DNA from 4 places in the Streptomyces sp. AM 4-1-1 genome. Region 2 is predicted to be linked to each of the others. Evidence: riboswitches for the same ligand, from Rfam matches in the RefSeq annotation. Region 2 holds a riboswitch; each other region holds the start of a gene.
What was found. Region 2 has a riboswitch for cyclic di-AMP ahead of PZB75_RS13735 (M23 family metallopeptidase). Riboswitches for the same ligand answer to the same signal wherever they lie in the genome.
Positions count from the first base shown of each region.

Region 1: it holds a riboswitch for cyclic di-AMP, as region 2 does, so the genes downstream of both, PZB75_RS10975 (transglycosylase family protein) here and PZB75_RS13735 (M23 family metallopeptidase) in region 2, are expected to answer to the same signal.
Region 3: it holds a riboswitch for cyclic di-AMP, as region 2 does, so the genes downstream of both, PZB75_RS02140 (C40 family peptidase) here and PZB75_RS13735 (M23 family metallopeptidase) in region 2, are expected to answer to the same signal.
Region 4: it holds a riboswitch for cyclic di-AMP, as region 2 does, so the genes downstream of both, PZB75_RS27950 (LysM peptidoglycan-binding domain-containing M23 family metallopeptidase) here and PZB75_RS13735 (M23 family metallopeptidase) in region 2, are expected to answer to the same signal.

Region 1 is NZ_CP119145.1:2,607,953-2,611,160, reverse strand. It holds gene PZB75_RS10985 (cytochrome P450) at 1-141, shown strand, start outside; gene PZB75_RS10980 (transglycosylase family protein) at 353-1,363, shown strand; cyclic di-AMP (ydaO/yuaA leader) riboswitch at 1,684-1,858, shown strand; gene PZB75_RS10975 (transglycosylase family protein) at 1,863-2,603, shown strand; gene eno (phosphopyruvate hydratase) at 3,039-3,208, shown strand, end outside.
Region 2 is NZ_CP119145.1:3,227,532-3,230,739, forward strand. It holds gene PZB75_RS13730 (aldo/keto reductase) at 1-434, opposite strand, end outside; gene PZB75_RS13735 (M23 family metallopeptidase) at 858-1,880, opposite strand; cyclic di-AMP (ydaO/yuaA leader) riboswitch at 1,892-2,043, opposite strand; gene PZB75_RS13740 (PP2C family protein-serine/threonine phosphatase) at 2,446-3,208, opposite strand, start outside.
Region 3 is NZ_CP119145.1:563,405-566,612, reverse strand. It holds gene PZB75_RS02150 (helix-turn-helix transcriptional regulator) at 1-686, opposite strand, end outside; gene PZB75_RS02145 (ATP-binding protein) at 888-1,319, shown strand; gene PZB75_RS02140 (C40 family peptidase) at 1,458-1,931, opposite strand; cyclic di-AMP (ydaO/yuaA leader) riboswitch at 1,935-2,106, opposite strand; gene PZB75_RS02135 (alpha/beta hydrolase) at 3,034-3,208, shown strand, end outside.
Region 4 is NZ_CP119145.1:6,591,586-6,594,793, forward strand. It holds gene PZB75_RS27935 (XRE family transcriptional regulator) at 1-190, shown strand, start outside; gene PZB75_RS27940 (DUF6126 family protein) at 249-416, shown strand; gene PZB75_RS27945 (tyrosine-protein phosphatase) at 457-1,263, opposite strand; cyclic di-AMP (ydaO/yuaA leader) riboswitch at 1,765-1,941, shown strand; gene PZB75_RS27950 (LysM peptidoglycan-binding domain-containing M23 family metallopeptidase) at 1,944-2,930, shown strand; gene PZB75_RS27955 (SGNH/GDSL hydrolase family protein) at 3,121-3,208, shown strand, end outside.

The sequences.
Region 1 (3,208 bases), 620 kb from region 2:
CTTCCGGACCTGCGACTTGCGGTGGAACCCGCCGATTTGCGCTGGCGTGGCGGGCTCATCATGCGTGGACTTCGTACGCTTCCGGTGCAGTTCACCCCCGAGCGACACACCGCCGAAGGTGACGCAGCGTCAACTCTGTGACGTTGACGTGATCTGTGCTGCATCGACTTGTGACAGACGTTCGACTCCCGCTACGTTCACCGTTCGACTCGTCAGTCGTATGACACGCGTCTCATGGCGTGCGTCGTACGGCGGCCGGGTCTCGACCGAAACGTCAGTCGGACATCAGTCGGACATCAGCATCGTCGGACATCAGCATCTGTCGGACATCAGTCACACGGAAGGCAACCGCATGGGCTCCGCGAACGGCAGACACCGCCGCCCTCGCCAGGCACCCGCCATCGTCGTCGCGGCGGGGGTGACGGGATCGGCCATCGCGATCCCGCTGCTCGGCGCGGCGGGCGCGCACGCGGCGGACGCGACGACCTGGGACCGGGTGGCCGAGTGCGAGAGCGGCGGCATGTGGAGCGCCGACCTCGGCAACGGGTACTACGGCGGGCTCCAGTTCTCGCAGGAGACCTGGGAGTCGTACGGCGGCCGCGCCTACGCCCCCCGCGCCGACCTCGCCAGCCGCTCGCAGCAGATATCCGTGGCCGAGAAGGTGCTGGACGCCAAGGGCCCGCAGGCGTGGCCCAGCTGCGCGCCGATCGCCAAGCTGACCAAGGGCGGCGCGGCGCCGGGTGTCGATCCGGGGAACGCGCCGTCCCCGGGCGCGACCAAGACCGCCGAGCCGGGCGCCGGCCGGGCCGGTGGCGGTTCGTCGTCGGCCGATGACGCGGGTACGGGTGTCGACTCCGACGCCCCCGACGCCCCCAGTGCCTCTGGTACTCCCGGCGCCGGTACGGGCGCGTCCGCCGGTCCGGGTTCCTCCGACCCGTCCGGGGCGGCCTCGGCCACCACGCCGTCCGCTGACGGGGCGACCGACGGAACGACTGGCGGGGTGACCGGCGGGACGACGGACCCGTCCGGCGCGCCCGACGCCTCCGGGGAAGCGGGCGGGAAGCACCGCGGTCCCCTCGACCCGGCCGAGAGCGACCCCGCCCGCACCTCGGACGAGGTCACCGACCGTGACTCCGGCCGGCACGCCTCCAGGGGCGAGGGCGAGGCCCGCGACGGCGAGGCCGTGGCCAAGGCGGAGGACTACACCGTCCGCCCGGGCGACAACCTCTGGGCCATTGCTGATGCACAGAAGGTGCCCGGCGGCTGGACTTCGGTCTACGAGGCCAACAAGGACACGATCGGCGCCGATCCGGATCTGATCCTGCCCGGCCAGAGCCTCGATCTGGAGCCGGAAGCGAGCTGACGGCCCGGTGGCGGCAGCTGATCGACGGCTGTTCGACGGCTGAAACGCCCCCAAAAGTAGGCCGTTTGAGAGGCCTATGTCCGCTTATGTGTAAGTGAGACATGGGTCTCTTCGCATCATCTGGCGTGTTGTGATCGACATGCCCATGCGCATCCCCTCCCACCTGCGGAAACAGTGCATCCGCAGGTGCAAGTAAGGGGTTTATGTCCCGTATGTCCGTCGTTGTGTGTCGGGGTTGCCTGTGTTTACGGTCGGAACCGCTCGCACCGCGGGCCCCGTCGATCGTCACGCCGAATCCTGCCGTCGGTCGAAGGGAACAGACGCGTAAAGCGCCGTAGGCAGGAGCGGGGGACCCAGGTAGGCGCCGGGCCCGATCGTCTCGACAGGAGACGCTCAGGACCGGCTTGGGGTGAAGCCGCGAGTCATGACTCGCGGCCGGGCGACTCATCAGCCCGAACCCGACAGCTCACCTCGTAGGCGTCGGTGAGGAGACAGTTCCATGCTGCTTAACAGCAAGGGCAAGCACCGCCGCCCGTCCAAGGTCGTCCGTGTCGCCACGCTCGCCGGCGTCGCCGGTGCCGCCGTCGCCGTTCCGCTGATGGGCGCGACCGGCGCCTCCGCCGCCTCCGTCGGCACCTGGGACGCCGTCGCCAAGTGCGAGTCCGGCGGCAACTGGTCCATCAACACGGGCAACGGCTACTACGGTGGCCTCCAGTTCTCCCAGTCCAGCTGGGCCGCCGCCGGTGGCACGCAGTACGCCCCCCGGGCCGACCTGGCCACCAAGTCCCAGCAGATCGCCACCGCCGAGAAGCTTCTCGCCATGCAGGGCCCCGGTGCCTGGGCCTGTGCCGGCGCGGGCAACCTGAGCAACGACGGCGTCGACCCGGGTGTCAACACCGGCTCCGGCTCCAGCTCCGCGAAGAAGAACAACGACCAGCGGCAGCAGAGCAGCCAGTCGCAGCAGAACACCCGCCCGCAGCGGCAGGCCCAGCCCGAGCGCACCGAGGCCCCCGCCGCCTCCCGTTCGGACCGTGGCCAGGCCCCCGCCAAGACCTCGAAGGCCCCCAAGGCCGTCGAGAAGGGTGACGGCGAGTACCAGGTCAAGGCCGGTGACACCCTCGGCAAGATCGCCAAGTCGCACCACGTCAAGGGCGGCTGGCAGCACCTGTTCGAGCTGAACAAGGACATCGTCAACGACGCCGACCTGATCTACCCGGGCCAGCAGCTCCACCTGAAGTAAGCGGCACGGCGACGCGGCTCCACCTCCTGTGGTGACGGCGGCGGCACAGGATCACTCTCCTCCCGGAGCCTTCCCCGGCCCGGTGCGCACCCCCATGCGTGCCGGGCCGGGGTCTTCGCTTCCGGGCGGGCGGCTGGTCCTCGGCCGATCCCGTCCCGGGCCGGACCTCGGGGCCGACGCTGCTCGCCGCCGATCGGGACCGCGCGCCACACCTCGTACCCGAACCCGCTCACCCGTGCCCCGTACCGTTCAACTGATGTAGTTACCGACCGGTAAGTATTGGGCTTTTTGTCCCGCTTCACGGCCCTTCAGCCCCTTTTTCGTCCCAGCGGACGGGCGGTCGGCCGATTGCCGGGGCCCGGCCGGTTAGGCTCTTGGCGCAAGACCTGAAGCGGTCCTGCGCCAACAGCGTCATATCCCAGAAGGAGATGCCTCGTGCCGTCCATCGACGTCGTCGTAGCCAGGGAAATCCTCGACTCCCGGGGCAACCCCACGGTCGAGGTCGAGGTCGGCCTCGACGACGGCAGCACGGGACGTGCTGCCGTTCCGTCCGGCGCCTCCACCGGCGCGTTCGAGGCCATTGAGCTTCGTGACGGCGACCCCAA
Region 2 (3,208 bases):
TTCACCAACTGGTCGAGGGCGGTGATGATCTCCTCGACCGGGACCGTCTCGTCGTCGAAGTGCGTGTAGTAGAGGTCGATGTGGTCGGTGCCGAGCCGCCGCAGCGAAGCCTCGGCTCCCGCCTTGATGGTGCCGGCGGAGAGCCCCTTGTACGAGGCGTGGGCGCCGACCTTGGTGGCGATGACGACGTCGGAGCGGTTGCCACGGGCGGCCAGCCACTTGCCGATGACGGTCTCCGACTCACCGCCCTCGTTGCCGGGTGCCCAGGCGGAGTACACGTCGGCGGTGTCGACGAAGTTTCCGCCCACTGCGGTGTACGCGTCGAGGACGGCGAACGACTGCGCCTCGTCGGCGGTCCAGCCGAAGACGTTGCCGCCGAGGGCGAGCGGGAAGACCTGCAGGTCGGAGGAGCCGAGCTTGCGGAGAGAAGTCATGAGTGGATCAACGAATTCCGCGCCGCTGACTATTCCGGGCCGCCCCTGTCGCGCCCGGCCGGCCCTCTCCCCCGCGCACGGCACACCACCTCCCGGCCCACCGCGCCGCCGCAGCCCGTTCCCCGCTACCCATCCGCTGCCGCACACTGCTTGCTCCGCGCCCCCGGGCCACACGGTGCGGAACGGGCGGAACCGAGAGCCTGGCGAGAACCCGGAACCCAGAACCGAGAACCGGACGGGAACAACTCCGGGAGCGAGCCGAACAACTCCGTGGGCAGGCCGACGGGCGCCGAGAACCGGGCGGAGGCCGAGGCCCCACGCCACGATGTCCCGACGCCCGGTCAGGTGATGAGGCCGCACACCCTGACCTCCCGAGGCCCGGTCAGTTGGTGAGGTCCCACGCCACGACGTCCCGACGCCCGGTCAGATGGTCAGGCCCTTGCCGCGCAGCCACGGCATGGGGTCGATGCCCGCGCCGCCCGGGGTGTGGACCTCCAGGTGGAGGTGCGCGGCCGTCACATTGCCCGTGGACCCGACACGTCCGATGGTCTCGCCCGTCGTGACGCGCTGGCCCGCGCTGACGCCCATCGTCGACTGGTGGCAGTACCAGATCTCCGTACCGTCATCGAGTTCGAGGACCGTGCGGTAGCCGTACGCGCGCGCCCAGCCCGCCGACTTCACCGTGCCGCTGTGCACGGCCTTGACCGGGGTGCCGGCCGGCGCCGCGAAGTCAAGACCGGTGTGATGACCGGACGACCACAGCGAACCGGACTGACCGAAGGTCGCGGTGATCGTGTACGAGGAGGTGGGGATGGCGTAACTGGCGGCGAGCTTGGCCAGCTTCTCGGCCTCCGCCGCCGCCTTCTTCTTGGCCGCGACCTTGGCCTCGGCCGCGTCGTGCTTGTTCTTCGCCTCGGCGGCGGCCTTCTCCGCGGCTGCCTTCTCCGCCACGGCCTTGGCCTCGGCGTCGGCCGTGTCCTGCTGCTGCTCGGCCTGCTGGAGGATGCGGGTCCGCAGGGCCTCACCCGCGTCGGTGGTGCCCTGTTCGGCGTCGGCGTAGGTGATACCGGCGGTGGTGAGCGGCGCGGCGGACAGCGCGGTGGTGGACGCGTCGTCCTGGTCACCGGAGAAGAGCGCGCCCACGACGGGGATCGACGCGGCGGACGGGAGATTGTCGGCGATGGAATCGGGCAGGGAGATCGATACCGGCGGCTTGCCCTGCGCGGTGGCCATGCCACCCGCGCCGACCGCCGCGATGACGCCGACACCGAGAACGGTGGAGCTGCGGGCAAGAGCGTTGCGCTGCTTGGCGACGCGGTGCCTGCCGCGTAGGGGACGGACGGAATCCTCTGTGGGATTCCACTCCTCCCAAGCCCTGTCCTCGTCTCCGAGGGTCTGAGTGGCGAATGGAGCGGGGGCTTCGGGGGCAGGCTTGTTGGACGCCACGGGGGCGCACTCCTTTCCTTCCTTCTCGCCTACCGGGTTAGCTGACGGGTTCGGAGCAGGAAGGTCTCCTACGGGCGCCCGCGCCTCTCACGAGACACAGATGTCCGATTCACCCCAATGAGTGGTTCCCCGGTTCCCTTGCGGAATTCGGCGCACGCGCACGGTGTCGCCTCTTGCGACGACTGGAACAACCGCGCTGCGTTATCGAACGTTAATAGACAGACGGCTCCGATTCCAAGCCGTCCAGGTTGATCATTCGCGTCCACGGCCCGAACTTATCCGTACGGAAGCGGGCACAACGGGACGAGTTGATCGCACGTCAGTCATTACCCGGTTCCTGACGTTGCGTCAAATGTTATGCGGAGGGACGCCCCCCGGTTACGTACAGTGGCACCTCTCCTGCACGCGCCACGCCACGGGCCCGGTACGGATTCGGCGCGTCCCGTTCCTCCGTACGGGCCCGGCACGTCCCGTTCCCTCCGTACCAGGTCCGGCGGCACCCCGACCACACGCCCCCGCCCTCCCCCTCAGTCCCCTCACCACGTCACCCGTCACCCGTCACCCGTCACCCGTCACCCAACCCCACGATCCGCACTGTCCTTCGCCGCTCCGGCTGCCCCTCGGCGGGCCGGCCGACCGCCAGCAGCGCCATGTCATCCGTCGACTCGCCACCCGTGTGCAGTCGTACGTCGTCGGTAAGCGCGGACAGCAACTCCTCCGGCCCCGGGAAGATCCGGCCGCGCAGCCGGGCCGCCGGATCGTAGAAGACGCCGCGTGCGTCGCGTGCCTCGGTGAGCCCGTCGGTGAAGAGGAGCAGCGTCGAACCGGCGGGCAGCACCCACTCGTCGACCCGGTCCGGCCACACCCCGAGGTTCATGCCGAGCGGCAGCGCGGGCACGGTCGGGTCCAGCACGTCCAGATCACCGTCCGCGTGCAGCAGCAGCGGTTCGGGGTGGCCACGGTTGACGATCCGCACCAGCCCCGAGCCGGGCGGGATCTCGCCCAGCACGGCGGTCACGAACCCCTCCATGGTGTCCAGCCCGCTCCGTCGCGTCCCGCCACGCGCCAGCGCACGCTCCAGGCGCTCGGCCACGCCCTCCAACGAACCCTCCTGCTCGGCCGCCTCCCGGAACGCCCCGATGAGGACGGCCACCGCCTCGACCGCGTCGAGTCCCTTCCCCCGTACGTCCCCGACCACCAGCCGCACGCCGTACGGGGTGTCCGCCACCGCGTACAGGTCACCGCCGACGAACTCGTCCGCCTGCGCCGCCTCGTACCGCGCCGCGACCTGGAGTCCGCCGATCCGGTCGACGGGTGTCGGGAGGACC
Region 3 (3,208 bases), 2.7 Mb from region 2:
GGAAAGGAAAAGATGACGAAAGGGCCGGTGAGACCGACGTACCCACCGATGCTGAAAGGAAGTAACTGAAGTCTCACATGCGGTAGCTCAGCCACCCTGGCGAGATGGTCGAGCTGTTCCCGCATCACCTCGCGTCCGCCGACCTCGCGTCGCAGCACCGCCTCGTCGAGCACCGCGCTCAGCCGCAGCGGGGGATCGGCACGCAGCACTCCTTGCCGTGCCAGCCGCACCTCTACCAGCGAGTCGAGCTGACGCGCGGGCAGCCCGTCCAGCGCGGAGCGGGTCACGGCGCGCGCGTAGTCCGCGGTCTGGAGCAGTCCGGGCACCACCGATGTCTCCAGGGTGCGGGCGGTCCTGGCCTGCGACTCCAGGCTGATGAAGTCCCGGTACTGCGGCGGGATCAGGCCCCGGTAGGCGTGCCACCAGCCGCTGCCGCCCCCGCCCGCCGAACCCGCGAGCACTTCGAGCAGCGCCCGCAGCCGCGCGTCACCCACCTCGTACGCGTCGAGCAGCCGCGAGATGTCGTCGGGCCGCACCCCACTGGTGCCGGTCTCGATCCGGCTCACCTTCGACTGGTGCCAGCCGAGCAGCCGCGCGGCCTCCCGGCTCGTCAGACCGGACCTGTTGCGCAGCGCGCGCAGCTCCTCCCCGAGTTTGCGGCGGCGTACCGCGGGGCCGTGCTGCATGACTCCTCCTCCCGCTCGGTCGAAGGCATCAGTGTGCCGCCCGAATACGTTCGTCCGGGGCAGAGTTCACCGCTTCGAGCGACAGATATATGCATATCTTGGTGGATCGTCGTCACAGACGGCAGCATCAGTGGCAATCTGACGCGAAGCGGAATCCAGGCCGATCGCGGGTCGGCCTGGGAGGGAAAGGGACGGCGCGCCATGGCGGACCATCAAGAAGCAACCGTCACCCTGCCGAGCGATCCGGCCTCGGTCCCGAGGGCCCGGACATACGTGGCCGACACGCTCACCGACTGGGGTCTGCCACGCGACACGGAGATCGCCGACACCATCCGGCTGATCGTCTCCGAACTCGCGACCAACGCCGTCCAGCACACCGCCGGCCGATCGCCCGCCTTCACGGTCGACCTCCGGCTGGAGCGGGACGAACAGCTCCACCTCGGCGTCACGGACAGCGACCCGCGCCGGCCCCGCCGACTGCCCGCCGCCGTGCGGCAGGACAACGGGCGGGGCATGGTGATCATCCGCACTCTGACGAAGGAGTGGGGCGGCCGGCTGACCATCACCCCGACCGCCGACGGCGGCAAGACCGTGTGGGTCGCCCTGCCGTGGCTGCCGCACGCGCGGCACTGAACGCGAACGCCGGACCGGCCGCTGCGGCCCCGGGACCCGCGGCGCCTTCGGACCCCGAGCGGCCCCGGGGCCGCGGCCGGAGCCGCCGCGCGGCCCCGGCCACCCGCTCGGACGGAACAGGAGAGAGTGGCGGCCCGGTCAGCGGACCCTTCCGTACCAGACCCCCTTCGACCAGATCTTCTCCAGCCTGACCACCGCGCCGGTCTTGGGGGAGTGCCAGATCTTTCCGTTCCCGGCGTAGATCCCCACGTGGTAGACACCGCGCCCGGAGTGGAAGAAGACCAGGTCGCCGCGTTGCCGCTGGGAGGCCGAGACGTGGCGGGTCTTGTTGTACTGCTGCTGGGCGGTGCGTGGGAGCTTCTTGCCCGCCTTCTTGAACGAGTAGAGCGTCAGACCGGAGCAGTCGAAGCGGTGGGGGCCCGCCGCACCGTACCCGTAGGGCGATCCCTTCTTCGACGCGGCGATGCCGAGCGCCTTCGTCGAATGGGTGGCGGCCTGTGCCTCGGACACCAAGCCCGGTGCCAGCAGGGTGCCGCACGTGGCGGCGAGAGTGAGAACGGAGGCCGTACCGGCCCGCGCGATCAGAGACGGGACATGAACCTGCGCAGTCATGCGCAACCCTTCGTCAGCCGCCTGTGAAGGATGACCTGTCGGGTTCGGGCTGGCGAAGTTGCCCGGCCGCGGTCTGCGGCTTCACCCCGAGGGCCGATCGATCTCTCGTCGGCCCGTTGTGCTCGGGTCCTCCACTCCTGCCGATCCACTTCTGTCGACCAGGCATCCGGACGGCGGCAGGACTCGGCGTCCGCCCGGACCGCCCCGCCGCGGTGGCGGGGGCTTGTCGTCCCAGGGATCTTTACCCATCGACTGCCGTTTTTCCGAGCTGAAAGGGCGTTATGTGAGGCTCATCACGACTGATCCGTTCGGGTGGACAAAGGGTGTTCGAGATCCCGGTCACACCGCACGACCGGCGGCGCACCAGCGGTGGAGCAGGCCGTTCCGGTCGTCGTCCATCCCGGGTACGCAAGTCGGGCGACCCCTCCCCCAGGAGGGTGCCTACGCCGAACGAGGGAGGAACACCGCACGTCACACAGGCGTGTCGCAGCCGACGGCCGGTCAACTCGCGGGGCCGGGGGGCAAGGTGATCCGACCGCCTCTTCGCTCCCCTGCGGCGCCGGCATCTCGGTGAGCATCGCGCGCACCCGTACCAACTCCCGCGCCTCGATCTCCAGACCCGACGGCCGCCCCTGTACCGGTCCGTCGAACGAGGGGCTGCTGGAGGAGAGCGCGGGCGCCCGGCAGGACGTGCCGACGCTCGGCAGGGCGTGCCGACGCCCGGGTGCGCCCGCCGCGAGCAGGGCGCTCGTGGTCCTGGCCTCCGCCGCTGACCCGCAACGACTCGAAGAGGGTGAGGCGGGCGCCGAGGGGCGGGTGAGCAGATCCGTGGCGTCGGCCGGCGGTGGCGTCCGCTCCGGGCGAACGCCGCCGCTTCGGTATCGCCGCCGAACGCCGCGGACGCCGCGACTGTCATGACTGGCACCGGACCGGCCGTGTCGCGAGCGGTGACCGCTCAGCGGGACACGGGTCTCCGGTTATTGATTAGGTAAAGAAGTACCCCCATGGCCTGTCCTCAGGGGCCTCACAGACGACACGATCCGCAGGAGGTCCTATCAGCCGCGCCGTCATCGGCGGCGCAACGACCATGGGGAGGATCGACTTGAGGCGCACAGGAGTGCTCGGCTCGGCCGGCACACTCATCGCCGGCACGCTCATAGTGGGCGCGACAGCAGCGCCGGCGGCCACCGCGGACGGCCGTCATCACGGCGGTTCCGAGGCGTACGGCGTCGAAGTGGCCGCCGCGCGCGCGGCCAGGGCCGGGATCGACTGGACGG
Region 4 (3,208 bases), 3.4 Mb from region 2:
GCCGCTCCGGGTGATCCTCGGGGACACCGTGCACGATCTGACCGCGGGTGACAGTGCGCACTTCGACTCACTGACCCCGCACCGGATCGCGGCGGTCGACCGCGGTGGTGCGGAACTGCTCTTCGTCCACACCCTGCTGCAGAGCCCCGCTGCCGAGCTGTGTCTCGGCAGCGGGGCACATCCTCGCTGAAGTCGCTGAAGCGTGGCGGGCATCCCCGTCGCCGCAGCCGTCGAGAGAGAAGGCCGCCATGTCCGAGGAGCACGACCCGCTCACCCCGAAGTCCCTGAAGTACGACCCCATCGAGCGGAAGATGCCGCGCGGGCTCGTCATCCGGCTGGTCGCCTATCTGGTGGCCGGACACGTCATCGCGGGGTTCATCTATCTGCTGTTCACCGTGGGAATGCACAACCAGTAGGGGCTGCCTCGTCGTCCCTGGTGGAAGAGCGCGGCGGTCGTCACGCCGCGTCGAGAAGGTGCTCGCGCAGCCGCTCACGAATGCGTGGAGTGATCTTCAGCCCCTCGGAGAGATAACGGTCGGTGCCGCCCCACGTCTCGTCGATCGCGCCGAAGGCCGCGGAGAGGTACGCGGCGCGGGCGTCGAGAAGCGGACCGAGCAGTTCCATCACCTCGGCGGACGTCCCGGCCGCCGAGGTGCGGCGCACCCGGTAGCGGTGGTGCGCGTCGTTGGACTTCAGATAGTCGGTCTCGATCGCGTCCCGCTCGACACCCACGGCGAGCAGTGTGACGGCTGTCGAGAGCCCCGCCCGGTCCTTGCCCGCCGCGCAGTGCAGCAACGCGGGCACGCCGTCCTCGGCCAGCGTGCGCAGGACGCGGCCGTGCTCGGTGGTGCGGGTGCGGATCATCTCGCGGTACGAGGCGGTCATCCGGTCCACCGCCCTCCCACCGCTCAGGAGCGAACGCAGCTGTTCGAGGCTGCCGCTGCGCACCATCCGCCAGAACTCGGCGCCGTCGGCGGGGTCGGAGAGCGGGATGTTCAGATGCCGTACGCCGGGCAGCGCCACGTCATGACCGTCGAGCCGCTGATCCGCGGCGTTGCGGAAGTCGAAGACCGTGTGCAGGCCGAGCCCGCTCAGGAACGCCGTGTCGTCGGCGGTGGCACCGGCCAGATGCCCGCTGCGGAAGAGACGCCCGTACCGCACCTTCCGCCCGTCGGCTGTCGGCAGTCCACCCACGTCACGGAAATTGCGGACACCCGCCAGTCGGGGTTCCGCCGACGGGATCTGCGGCGACTGCTGTGTCACAGGGGCCTCCTGGAATGTCGGCTCGGGCGGGCTCGTCGATGCGGGGCCGCCCGCGACCCTACGACACCGGTCCGGCGGGCGGCCATGGTGCGGCCGTCGTCTTGCCGGAGCCGTCCTGGACTCGTTCCCGCACCCGTTCGCGCACTGCCCCTGAGCCGTTTCGCCCTATTTGGAGATGAATTGACCGGGGTCACACGGTCCGAGTCGCGGGGGTCGGCTGTCTTCATGATCGCGACATGTCCATATTGGGTTATTTGAAGCGCCATGAGGTATTTGCGGCAGTAATAGCCTCGGGCGGGTGAGCGGGATCATATCCGTGACGGTGTGTGGCGGGTGGGCCGAGGGGGAATCCGGGCGCCGCGCGGAAATTCAAGATCGGTAATCCACGGAGTGTGACGGCGCTTCCGTAACGAAATAGAAGTGCGGATTCCGGAACGCAACCGATGGCTTGTTCCTGTCGTCCTCACTCGCTTACGGTCACCCTCAATCCGGTCGGACCGCCTAATCCTGCCGCCGTCCGGAATTCCCATCTACTCGTACGTGGCAGGAGCGGGGGACCCAGGTAAGCCGCTGTCCGGAGAAGTCCGGACGGCTCGGGGTGAAGTCGCGCAGCAACGCGGCCGGGCATCTCCAGCCCGAACCCGACAGCTCACCTCGCAGGCGTCGGAGAGGAACGCACCATGCCCTCAACGGGTAAGCACCGTCGTATCAAGACCGGCCCCATCTCCCGTGGCGTCATCGCCGCGGGGACCGGCGGCGCGGTCATCGCGCTTCCGCTGATCGGCGCCACCGGCGCGCACGCCGCCGAGAAGGCCGCGCCCGCCACCGCGACGCCCGCCGCGGCCTCGCACGCGGCCCCGGTCGCCCCGGTGGCGAAGAAGCAGTCCTCGACGAAGACCTACTCCGTGGTCTCCGGCGACTATCTGTCGAAGATCGCCGCCGAGCACAAGGTCAAGGGCGGCTGGCAGAAGCTGTACCAGGACAACCGCCAGGTCGTCGGCGAGAACCCGAGCCTGATCTTCCCCGGCATGAAGCTGACCCTCGGTGCCAAGTCGGCCGGGTCCGCGGCGTCCACCGGATCGAAGACCCACTCGGCGCCCTCGCACTCGCACTCCTCGAAGCCGTCCTCCTCTCCGGCGAAGAAGCCGTCGTCGGCGGGCACCTCGGCCTCGAACTCGTCGACCTCCGCCTCGACCTCCTCGTCGACCTCCTCGTCGTCCAACGGGACCGGCACCTCGAAGCCGGCCGACCAGGGCAGCGCCACCGGTTACATCGCCCCCGTCAACGCCCCCGTGACCACGTCCTACCGGGCCTCCGGCTCCAGCTGGTCCAGCGGCAGCCACACCGGGATCGACTTCTCGGCCGCCTCCGGCACGAGCGTGAAGGCGATCGCCTCCGGCACCGTCGTCACGGCCGGCTGGGGTGGCGCCTACGGCAACCAGGTCGTCATCAAGCACGCCGACGGCCACTACTCGCAGTACGGCCACATGTCCTCGCTCTCCGTCTCCGCGGGCCAGAGCGTGAGCGTCGGCCAGCAGATCGGGCTCTCGGGTGCCACCGGCAACGCCACCGGACCGCACCTCCACTTCGAGGTCCGCACCGGCCCGGAGTACGGCTCGGACATCGACCCGCTCGGCTACCTGCGCTCCCACGGTGTCTCCGTCTGATCCGGCCGGAGCCCGTGACCGGTGACCCGGTGAACGGAACCTGAGCGAAGAGGGGCGAAGCGCCACGGCGCTTCGCCCCTCTTCGCTTATTCCGGCTTTACCAAAAACTGACCGGGTGGCCTTTCTCACCCCCCGTCAACCCCGTATTACGGTCGCGTAGGTCACATTCGGCGGTGCAAGATATGCCCTTGTGGCAAACGATTCGAGAAACAGGCAGCGTGGCGTCATCGGGTCGTACGCGGCGATTGGCGACAGCTTCACCGAAGGCGTCGGAGATC